DNA from 2 places in the Rossellomorea sp. KS-H15a genome. Region 1 is predicted to be linked to the other one. Evidence: a T-box and tRNA genes for the amino acid it is inferred to sense, from the RefSeq annotation. Region 1 holds a T-box; the other holds one or more tRNA genes.

The links. The T-box of region 1 lies ahead of ileS (isoleucine--tRNA ligase). A T-box ahead of a tRNA ligase gene usually reads a tRNA of that ligase, here a tRNA-Ile.
Region 2: it encodes a tRNA-Ile, which carries the amino acid that the T-box ahead of ileS (isoleucine--tRNA ligase) is inferred to sense. The anticodon was not compared.

Annotation. Positions count from the first base shown of each region.
Region 1 covers NZ_CP096886.1:2,310,611-2,315,011, forward strand. Annotated here, with positions in the region: gene M1J35_RS11850 (cell division protein SepF) at 1-386, shown strand, start outside; gene M1J35_RS11855 (YggT family protein) at 395-658, shown strand; gene M1J35_RS11860 (YlmH family RNA-binding protein) at 757-1,527, shown strand; gene M1J35_RS11865 (DivIVA domain-containing protein) at 1,617-2,132, shown strand; T-box leader at 2,181-2,414, shown strand; gene ileS (isoleucine--tRNA ligase) at 2,534-4,401, shown strand, end outside.
Region 2 covers NZ_CP096886.1:4,113,310-4,117,710, reverse strand. Annotated here, with positions in the region: tRNA gene M1J35_RS21195 (tRNA-Val) at 9-84, shown strand; tRNA gene M1J35_RS21190 (tRNA-Thr) at 172-247, shown strand; tRNA gene M1J35_RS21185 (tRNA-Lys) at 266-341, shown strand; tRNA gene M1J35_RS21180 (tRNA-Leu) at 407-491, shown strand; tRNA gene M1J35_RS21175 (tRNA-Gly) at 500-574, shown strand; tRNA gene M1J35_RS21170 (tRNA-Leu) at 582-670, shown strand; tRNA gene M1J35_RS21165 (tRNA-Arg) at 755-831, shown strand; tRNA gene M1J35_RS21160 (tRNA-Pro) at 837-913, shown strand; tRNA gene M1J35_RS21155 (tRNA-Ala) at 922-997, shown strand; tRNA gene M1J35_RS21150 (tRNA-Met) at 1,100-1,176, shown strand; tRNA gene M1J35_RS21145 (tRNA-Ile) at 1,181-1,257, shown strand; tRNA gene M1J35_RS21140 (tRNA-Ser) at 1,275-1,367, shown strand; tRNA gene M1J35_RS21135 (tRNA-Met) at 1,535-1,608, shown strand; tRNA gene M1J35_RS21130 (tRNA-Asp) at 1,727-1,803, shown strand; tRNA gene M1J35_RS21125 (tRNA-Phe) at 1,849-1,924, shown strand; tRNA gene M1J35_RS21120 (tRNA-His) at 1,947-2,022, shown strand; tRNA gene M1J35_RS21115 (tRNA-Gly) at 2,039-2,112, shown strand; tRNA gene M1J35_RS21110 (tRNA-Ile) at 2,124-2,200, shown strand; tRNA gene M1J35_RS21105 (tRNA-Asn) at 2,210-2,284, shown strand; tRNA gene M1J35_RS21100 (tRNA-Ser) at 2,290-2,380, shown strand; tRNA gene M1J35_RS21095 (tRNA-Glu) at 2,385-2,456, shown strand; gene glgB (1,4-alpha-glucan branching enzyme) at 3,051-4,401, shown strand, end outside.

The DNA.
Region 1 (4,401 bases):
ATGAAGAAGAAAAGTATGAAGAAGAATACGAGGAGAAAAAGCCCATGAAGTCGCAGCTTTCAAATACAAAACAAAATGTTGTGAGCCTTCAGAGTGTCCAGAAATCTTCCAAGATGATCCTTGTAGAACCAAGAGTATATGCAGAGGCACAGGAAATTGCAGACCATCTAAAGAATCGACGCTCTGTATTGGTAAACCTGCAGCGGATACAGCATGACCAGGCGAAGCGTATTGTCGACTTTCTCAGCGGGACGGTGTATGCAATCGGCGGCGACATTCAACGTGTAGGTGATAATATTTTCCTTTGCACACCTGACAATGTTGAAGTGAGCGGGAATATTTCTGAATTCTTAAAAGAGGAAGATTTAGCAGACTCGAGGTGGTAATGTAAATTATGGTAATGCTTTATGAAATTTTGTCAAAACTAATACAACTATACTCCTGGGCGTTAATCATTTATATTCTAATGTCCTGGTTCCCGAATGCCAGAGAGACGTCGATCGGACAGTTCCTTGCAAGGATCTGTGAACCGTATTTAGAACCGTTCAGACGATTTGTCCCATCGATCGGTATGATTGATATTTCACCGATTGTGGCATTCATTGTGCTGAATCTTGCCCAATCCGGGTTGTACCAATTATTTAGATGGCTTATTTAATCAGGACTATGGTAAGGAAAGATATCTATAAAGGGCTGAAACCGGTCAAACAGTTTCGGTCCTTTTATTTTGGGTAAAACACAGAGGGGGTGATGAGTATGTCTTCGATCTATCAACATTTCAGGCCGGATGAGAAGGAATTTGTAGATGCGGTGCTCCAGTGGAAGCAGACAGTGGAAGATCAATATACAGCGAAACGAACGGACTTTTTGGACCCGAGACAGCAACATATTGTCAGGTCCATCATTGGTCAAAACGATGAAATCATTCTATCCTTTTTTCCTGATAATACGGAACGGAAACGAGCTTTATTGTACCCACCTTATTTTCAGCCAAAGGAAGAAGATTTTGGAATGAGGGTTTTTGAAATACAGTACCCTTCGAAGTTTGTTACAATAGAGCATAGACAGGTATTAGGGACCTTGATGTCTATTGGATTGAAAAGGGATAAGTTCGGGGATATCCTGACAGGGGAGGATACCATTCAGCTGATGCTTGCAGATGAAATTGCGGATTATGTCCTGATGGAACTGACCCAAATAGGGAAAGCCAAGGTTTCGTTAAAGGATATTCCACTGAGTGAACGAATGGAAAGCCGGGAAGAATGGCAGGAGAAAACGACTACCGTCAGTTCAATGAGGCTGGACGTCGTACTTGCAGCCATCTATAATGATTCCCGCCAAAAGGCTCAAACCTTGATCAAAAGCGGACATGTAAAAGTGAATTGGAAAGCAGTTGAAAATCCCTCCTTTGAAGTCGAAGCTTCCGATGTTCTATCTGCCAGAGGGTACGGAAGAAGTAAGGTACTGTCCGTGGAAGGAAGAACAAAACGGGATAAATGGCGAATCTCTGTGGGGATTCTGAAATAATTTAAGAAAAATAGAGGAATTCTCCCACAAACTGTCGAAATTTTAGTTATAATAAATATGTAATTCACCAAGTACTGGAGGTGGCTCCCATGCCTTTAACGCCATTAGACATACATAATAAAGAATTTAGTCGTGGCTTTCGTGGTTATGATGAGGACGAGGTTAACGAATTTTTAGATCAGATTATTAAAGATTACGAAATTCTGATCCGAGAGAAGAAAGAAACGGAAGAACGTTTAAACTCCTTGAATGAACGTTTAGGTCATTTTACAAGCATCGAGGAAACGTTAAACAAGTCAATCGTCATTGCGCAAGAAGCAGGGGAAGAAGTCAAACGGAATGCAATGAAAGAATCAAAGCTGATCATTAAGGAAGCTGAGAAGAATGCCGATCGGATCGTGAATGAATCACTATCCAAAGCCCGTAAGATTGCCATTGAGATAGAAGAACTCAAGAAGCAGTCAAAGGTGTTCCGTACTCGTTTCAAAATGTTGATCGAAGCACAGCTTGATCTTCTTGATACAAATGACTGGGATCAGTTAATGGAATTCGATTTGGATGCAACGGATTTAAAAACTTTAAAAGAAGAAGAGACATTGTCTTGACGAAAAGAGCAATACTTTCATATAATTGAACAACAATCTTAATTGTATTAATAGGCTAAGACAGGGACAGTACGTACTTATCATGAATCCTTTCTAGCGAGTCGGGGACGGTGTAAGCCCGACAAGGAAAGAAGACCGGAAGATCACCCTCGAGCCCTGCTCATGAAATTCCTCTCCGAAGAGTAATGAGTGGCGATTTATTCACGTTACGAATCAACAAGTGAAGGCCAAATTCGGTCTTTATGAGGGTGGTACCGCGGGAAAGGCTTTCTCGTCCCTATTCAGGGATGAGAAAGCTTTTTTTTATTCTTGAAAAAATGAAAGTTCACCCTGCCTGATTAAGAAGTGAAGGATATAGAAAAGATGGCAATTAAGAGAGATATGATTAGGAGGATGATTTCATGGAATACAAAGATACATTATTGATGCCGAAAACGGAATTCCCGATGAGAGGGAACTTACCGAAGCGTGAACCGGATACACAGAAAAAGTGGGAAGAGATGGACATCTATCAAAAGGTACAGGAAAGAACGAGTGATCGTCCTTTATTCGTCCTTCACGATGGACCTCCATATGCCAATGGGAATATCCATATGGGTCACGCATTGAATAAGATCCTGAAAGACTTTATCGTACGCTATAAGTCCATGAGCGGTTACCATGCCCCGTATGTTCCAGGATGGGACACTCACGGTTTGCCGATTGAGCAGGCGTTAACGAATAAAGGCGTAAAGCGTAAAGAAATGACGATTGCCGAGTTCCGTAAATTATGTGAAGAGTATGCTTATGAGCAAGTCGATAATCAACGCAAGCAATTCAAACAATTAGGTGTACGGGGAGATTGGGAAAATCCGTATATCACATTAAAGCCTGAATATGAAGCACAGCAAATCAAAGTTTTCGGTGATATGGCGAAAAAGGGTTATATCTATAAAGGGAAGAAGCCTGTCTACTGGTCACCCTCAAGTGAATCAGCCCTTGCAGAAGCTGAAATCGAGTATCAGGACAAGCGTTCCCCATCCATTTATGTAGGTTTTGCCGTTACAGAAGGTAAGGGTGTCCTTGATGAAGGAACCCAACTCGTCATCTGGACGACCACACCGTGGACGATCCCTGCGAACCTTGGAATTGCCGTACATGCGGACTTGAATTATGTCGTTGTAAATGTGAAGGAAAACAGCTATGTCGTAGCCGAAGATTTGCTCGAAGACGTCGCCGAGAATCTTGAATGGGAAAATCATTCTGTGACCAAAAAGGTCAAGGGTGCAGAACTCGAGCATATCGTGGCAAAACATCCACTGTACGATCGTGACTCCCTTGTTGTCCTTGGTGAGCATGTTACGACTGATTCAGGTACTGGCTGTGTCCATACAGCTCCAGGGCACGGGGAGGATGACTTCCTTGTAGGGAAAAAATATGGACTGGATGTGTTATGTCCCGTCGATGATAAAGGGGTCATGACTTCAGAAGCTCCTGGGTTTGAAGGTTTATTCTATGATAAGGCCAATAAACCAATCACAGAAAAGCTTCAGGAAGCGGGGGCATTATTGAAGTTAAACTTCATCACCCACTCTTACCCACATGACTGGCGCACGAAAAAGCCGGTTATTTATCGGGCGACGGCACAGTGGTTTGCATCCATCGATAAATTCCGTAAAGAATTACTCCAGGCGGTAAAGGATACGAAATGGGTTCCCGCATGGGGAGAAACCCGTCTATTCAATATGGTCAGAGACCGTGGAGACTGGTGTATTTCCCGTCAGCGTGCATGGGGAGTGCCAATCCCGGTATTCTATGCTGAGAATGGTCAGGAAATCATCACAGATGAGACAATCGATCATGTGTCCAAACTTTTCCGTGATCACGGATCAAATATTTGGTTTGAGAAAGAGGCAAAAGAACTCTTACCTGAAGGATTTACACATGAAGGCAGTCCCAATGGGAAATTCACGAAAGAACAGGACATCATGGACGTGTGGTTCGATTCAGGATCTTCCCATCAGGCCGTTCTTGAGGAAAGAGATGACTTGCAGCGTCCTGCAGACCTTTATCTCGAAGGATCCGACCAATATCGTGGTTGGTTCAACTCTTCATTGACAACAGGCGTAGCCGTGACGGGTAAAGCCCCTTACAAAGGCGTGTTAAGTCACGGATTCGCTCTTGATGGCGATGGAAGAAAGATGAGTAAATCATTAGGGAACGTCGTTGTCCCTGAAAAGGTAATGAAACAACTTGGAGCCGATATCCTTCGTCTTTGGGTAGCGTCTGT
Region 2 (4,401 bases), 1.8 Mb from region 1:
TATACCATGGAGGATTAGCTCAGCTGGGAGAGCATCTGCCTTACAAGCAGAGGGTCGGCGGTTCGATCCCGTCATCCTCCACCAAAGATTTTTGCGCCAGCAAAATATCTTTCCTTAAACTGCTCCGGTGAACTACTTTCATTAAGCAGTATTTATAAAAGGATCTTACACGCCGGTGTAGCTCAACTGGTAGAGCAACTGACTTGTAATCAGTAGGTTGGGGGTTCAAGTCCTCTTGCCGGCACCATTTGGTTTTTTATGAGACGAGCCATTAGCTCAGTTGGTAGAGCATCTGACTTTTAATCAGAGGGTCGAAGGTTCGAATCCTTCATGGCTCACCATTGATTTTTGCTTCGGCAAAATATCTTACCATTGTTTTTCTCCAATGTGAAAAACATAAATAAATGCGGGTGTGGCGGAATTGGCAGACGCACCAGACTTAGGATCTGGCGCCGCAAGGCGTGGGGGTTCAAGTCCCTTCACCCGCACCATTTCTTTTGCGGAAGTAGTTCAGTGGTAGAACACCACCTTGCCAAGGTGGGGGTCGCGGGTTCGAATCCCGTCTTCCGCTCCAGAGACTTGCCGGGGTGGCGGAACTGGCAGACGCACAGGACTTAAAATCCTGCGGTAGGTGACTACCGTACCGGTTCGATTCCGGTCCTCGGCACCAGGATTTTTTGCGAAGCAAAATAATCATCATTGATTTGCGTAAGCAAAATATCTATCCTTACGTTACTATTATAGAATTCATTTAGCGCCCGTAGCTCAATTGGATAGAGCGTTTGACTACGGATCAAAAGGTTAGGGGTTCGACTCCTCTCGGGCGCGCCATATATCGGGAAGTAGCTCAGCTTGGTAGAGCACTTGGTTTGGGACCAAGGGGTCGCAGGTTCGAATCCTGTCTTCCCGACCACCTTCTTTGGGGCCTTAGCTCAGCTGGGAGAGCGCCTGCTTTGCACGCAGGAGGTCAGCGGTTCGATCCCGCTAGGCTCCACCAAGATTTTTTGCACCAGCAAAATAATCTTCATTGATGTTTGCACAGCAAAAAATCCTATATGTTTTGCGAAAGTGAAACTGAATACTATGTTATATGTTTCTTGGCGGTGTAGCTCAGCTGGCTAGAGCGTACGGTTCATACCCGTGAGGTCGGGGGTTCGATCCCCTCCGCCGCTACCATTAGGGACCTTTAGCTCAGTTGGTTAGAGCAGACGGCTCATAACCGTCCGGTCGTAGGTTCGAGTCCTACAAGGTCCACCAAGTACCATTTTTATTACGGAGGAATACCCAAGTCCGGCTGAAGGGATCGGTCTTGAAAACCGACAGGGGTGTAACAGCCCGCGGGGGTTCGAATCCCCCTTCCTCCTCCATATTATCTTTTATATTTTATCGTCGCGGGGTGGAGCACGACCGAATAATCTTCGGAGCGTCTACATCAGCGCACCGACTGAGCAGCAACTTGAATAAGCTTACTGAAGTCGGGGTGGTTCTACGCGATACACAATGGGATAGTGGACACTTAAATATATTTTATCGTCGCGGGGTGGAGCAGTTCGGTAGCTCGTCGGGCTCATAACCCGAAGGTCGCAGGTTCAAATCCTGTCCCCGCAATACCATTTTGATTTGTTTATGAATTAGGAACTTGATAATTCGCGATGAGTCACGTATGGATAGTTATTTTCGCTAGCGCGAAGGTAATGAAACCTATTTTGCTAACGCAAAAAGCTTTGGTCCGGTAGTTCAGTTGGTTAGAATGCCTGCCTGTCACGCAGGAGGTCGCGGGTTCGAGTCCCGTCCGGACCGCCATTTTCATTAAAAGATAATGGTATTATTTTTTTCAAAACTAAGTAAGGCTCAGTAGCTCAGTTGGTAGAGCAATGGACTGAAAATCCATGTGTCGGCGGTTCGATTCCGTCCTGAGCCACCATTTTTTATTTAGACACATTATGGCGATTGTGGCGAAGTGGTTAACGCACCTGATTGTGGTTCAGGCATTCGTGGGTTCGATTCCCATCAGTCGCCCCATATTTTATTTTTTATTGCGGGTGTAGTTTAGTGGTAAAACCTCAGCCTTCCAAGCTGATGATGAGGGTTCGATTCCCTTCACCCGCTCCAATTTATTTTTTGGGCCTATAGCTCAGCTGGTTAGAGCGCACGCCTGATAAGCGTGAGGTCGGTGGTTCGAGTCCACTTAGGCCCACCATTTCATTATTCCGCAGTAGCTCAGTGGTAGAGCTATCGGCTGTTAACCGATCGGTCGCAAGTTCGAATCTTGCCTGCGGAGCCATATTTGGAGAAGTACTCAAGTGGCTGAAGAGGCGCCCCTGCTAAGGGTGTAGGTCGGGCAACTGGCGCGAGGGTTCAAATCCCTCCTTCTCCGCCATTTAGGCCCATTGGTCAAGCGGTTAAGACACCGCCCTTTCACGGCGGTAACACGGGTTCGAATCCCGTATGGGTCATTATGAAGAGACTATCATTCTTGATAGTCTTTTTTTGTTGTACAAAGTAGTACTTTGGCTTGAAATGAAGCTGATATAAGCATGCTTTATATGAAAAAATATGTTCCTGGTTTCTGCGTCATTGGATATATTATCGACTTTCCCCGATATATTATCGACTTTCCCGGTATATGATCCACTTCCCCCGTTTTATTATCAACTTCACTTCATACAAATCAAATTTTCCAGTGCGGAAGAGAAGGTCAGTGATCATCGAAAAACAAGGTCATCAAACACCACTTTCCTCCCTTTATTCGACACAGCTGCTTCATCTTCCAACCAACCAAAATCTTATACAAAATACCGGAATCCTTCTATATTCCCTACATATTTTAGCTTTTTTCATGAAAAAACTTTCGACAAATTCCGCTAAGAATTCAACGTATTTCCCCTATGTTTTTACAATGTAAACCTTACCATTTAGAATAACTTTCCAAATAAACCGCTTTTTCATATATGCATGTAGTAAATTGTCGTAATTGAACGACGATTATAAAGAGGATTTTGGTGATGTTGTGAGAAAGTAGTTATGTAGATTGAAAAAATGTAGGTGAGATGATGAACGCAATGACCATAACAGATTACGATGTGTTTTTGTTTCATGAGGGAAATTTGCAGCAGGCCTATCAGTTTATGGGTGCACATGTGAGAAGGGATTCCACTGGGACCTATACAGAATTTTGCGTTTGGGCACCGAAAGCAAGGCATGTTTCATTGGTGGGGTCCTTTAATCAATGGAATGGGAATGGATATGATCTAAAAAAGCGGAATAGTGAAGGTTTGTGGACGATTCGAGTCGATCAAGACCTGACGGGAGAAACGTATAAGTATGAGATTACGACTCCCCTGGGTGCAAAGAAGCTGAAGGCGGATCCGTACGGGTTTGCCTCTGAGAAGCGCCCTCATACGGCAAGCGTCGTGTATGAGCTGGATGGCTTTCGATGGGAAGATGAGAAGTGGCTCGAGAACCGTTCATCCACTACCATCTACGACAAGCCAATGGCGATTTATGAAGTCCATTTAGGTACGTGGAAGAAGGAAGCAGGAACGTTTCTATCTTATAGGGAATTAGCGCAGCAATTGATTCCCCATGTGAAGGAGCAGGGATTCACCCATATTGAGCTGCTGCCTGTCACGGAGCATCCATTTGACCGGTCTTGGGGTTATCAGGGTACGGGTTATTATTCCCCTACCAGTCGCTACGGCTCACCACATGATTTGATGGCATTTGTGAATGAATGTCATTTACATAATATTGGCGTGATCCTGGATTGGGTCCCAGGTCATTTTTGTAAGGATGCGCATGGGTTATATAAGTTCGATGGTTCGTTCGCCTATGAGTACAGTGAGGAAAGGGACCGGGAGAATTATACGTGGGGAACGGCGAACTTTGATTTAGGTAAAGGGGAAGTGAGGAGTTTCCTGATTTCAAACGCCCGCTTCTGGATGGATCAGTATCATATCGATGGCTTCAGGATCGATGCGGTGGCGAACATCATCTATTGGGCGAATCAGGGTGAGCTTAACCCGAATGAAGGCGCCATACAGTTTTTGAAAAACTTGAACAAGGCCGTTTTTGAGTTTGATTCTTCGATTTTGATGATTGCAGAGGATTCTACGGACTGGCCACAGGTGACGTCTCCCGTTCATTATGGAGGACTGGGATTTAATTATAAGTGGAATATGGGATGGATGAATGACGTCCTTAAATATATGGAAACCGATCCATCTGAACGAAGGCATGTGCATTCTCTCATCACGTTTTCACTGTTATATGCCTTTTCAGAGAATTATGTTCTTCCCTTCTCCCATGATGAAGTGGTGCATGGGAAGAAGTCGTTATTAAATAAAATGCCCGGGGATTACTGGCAGAAATTTGCTCAATATCGGTTGCTTCTGAGCTTCA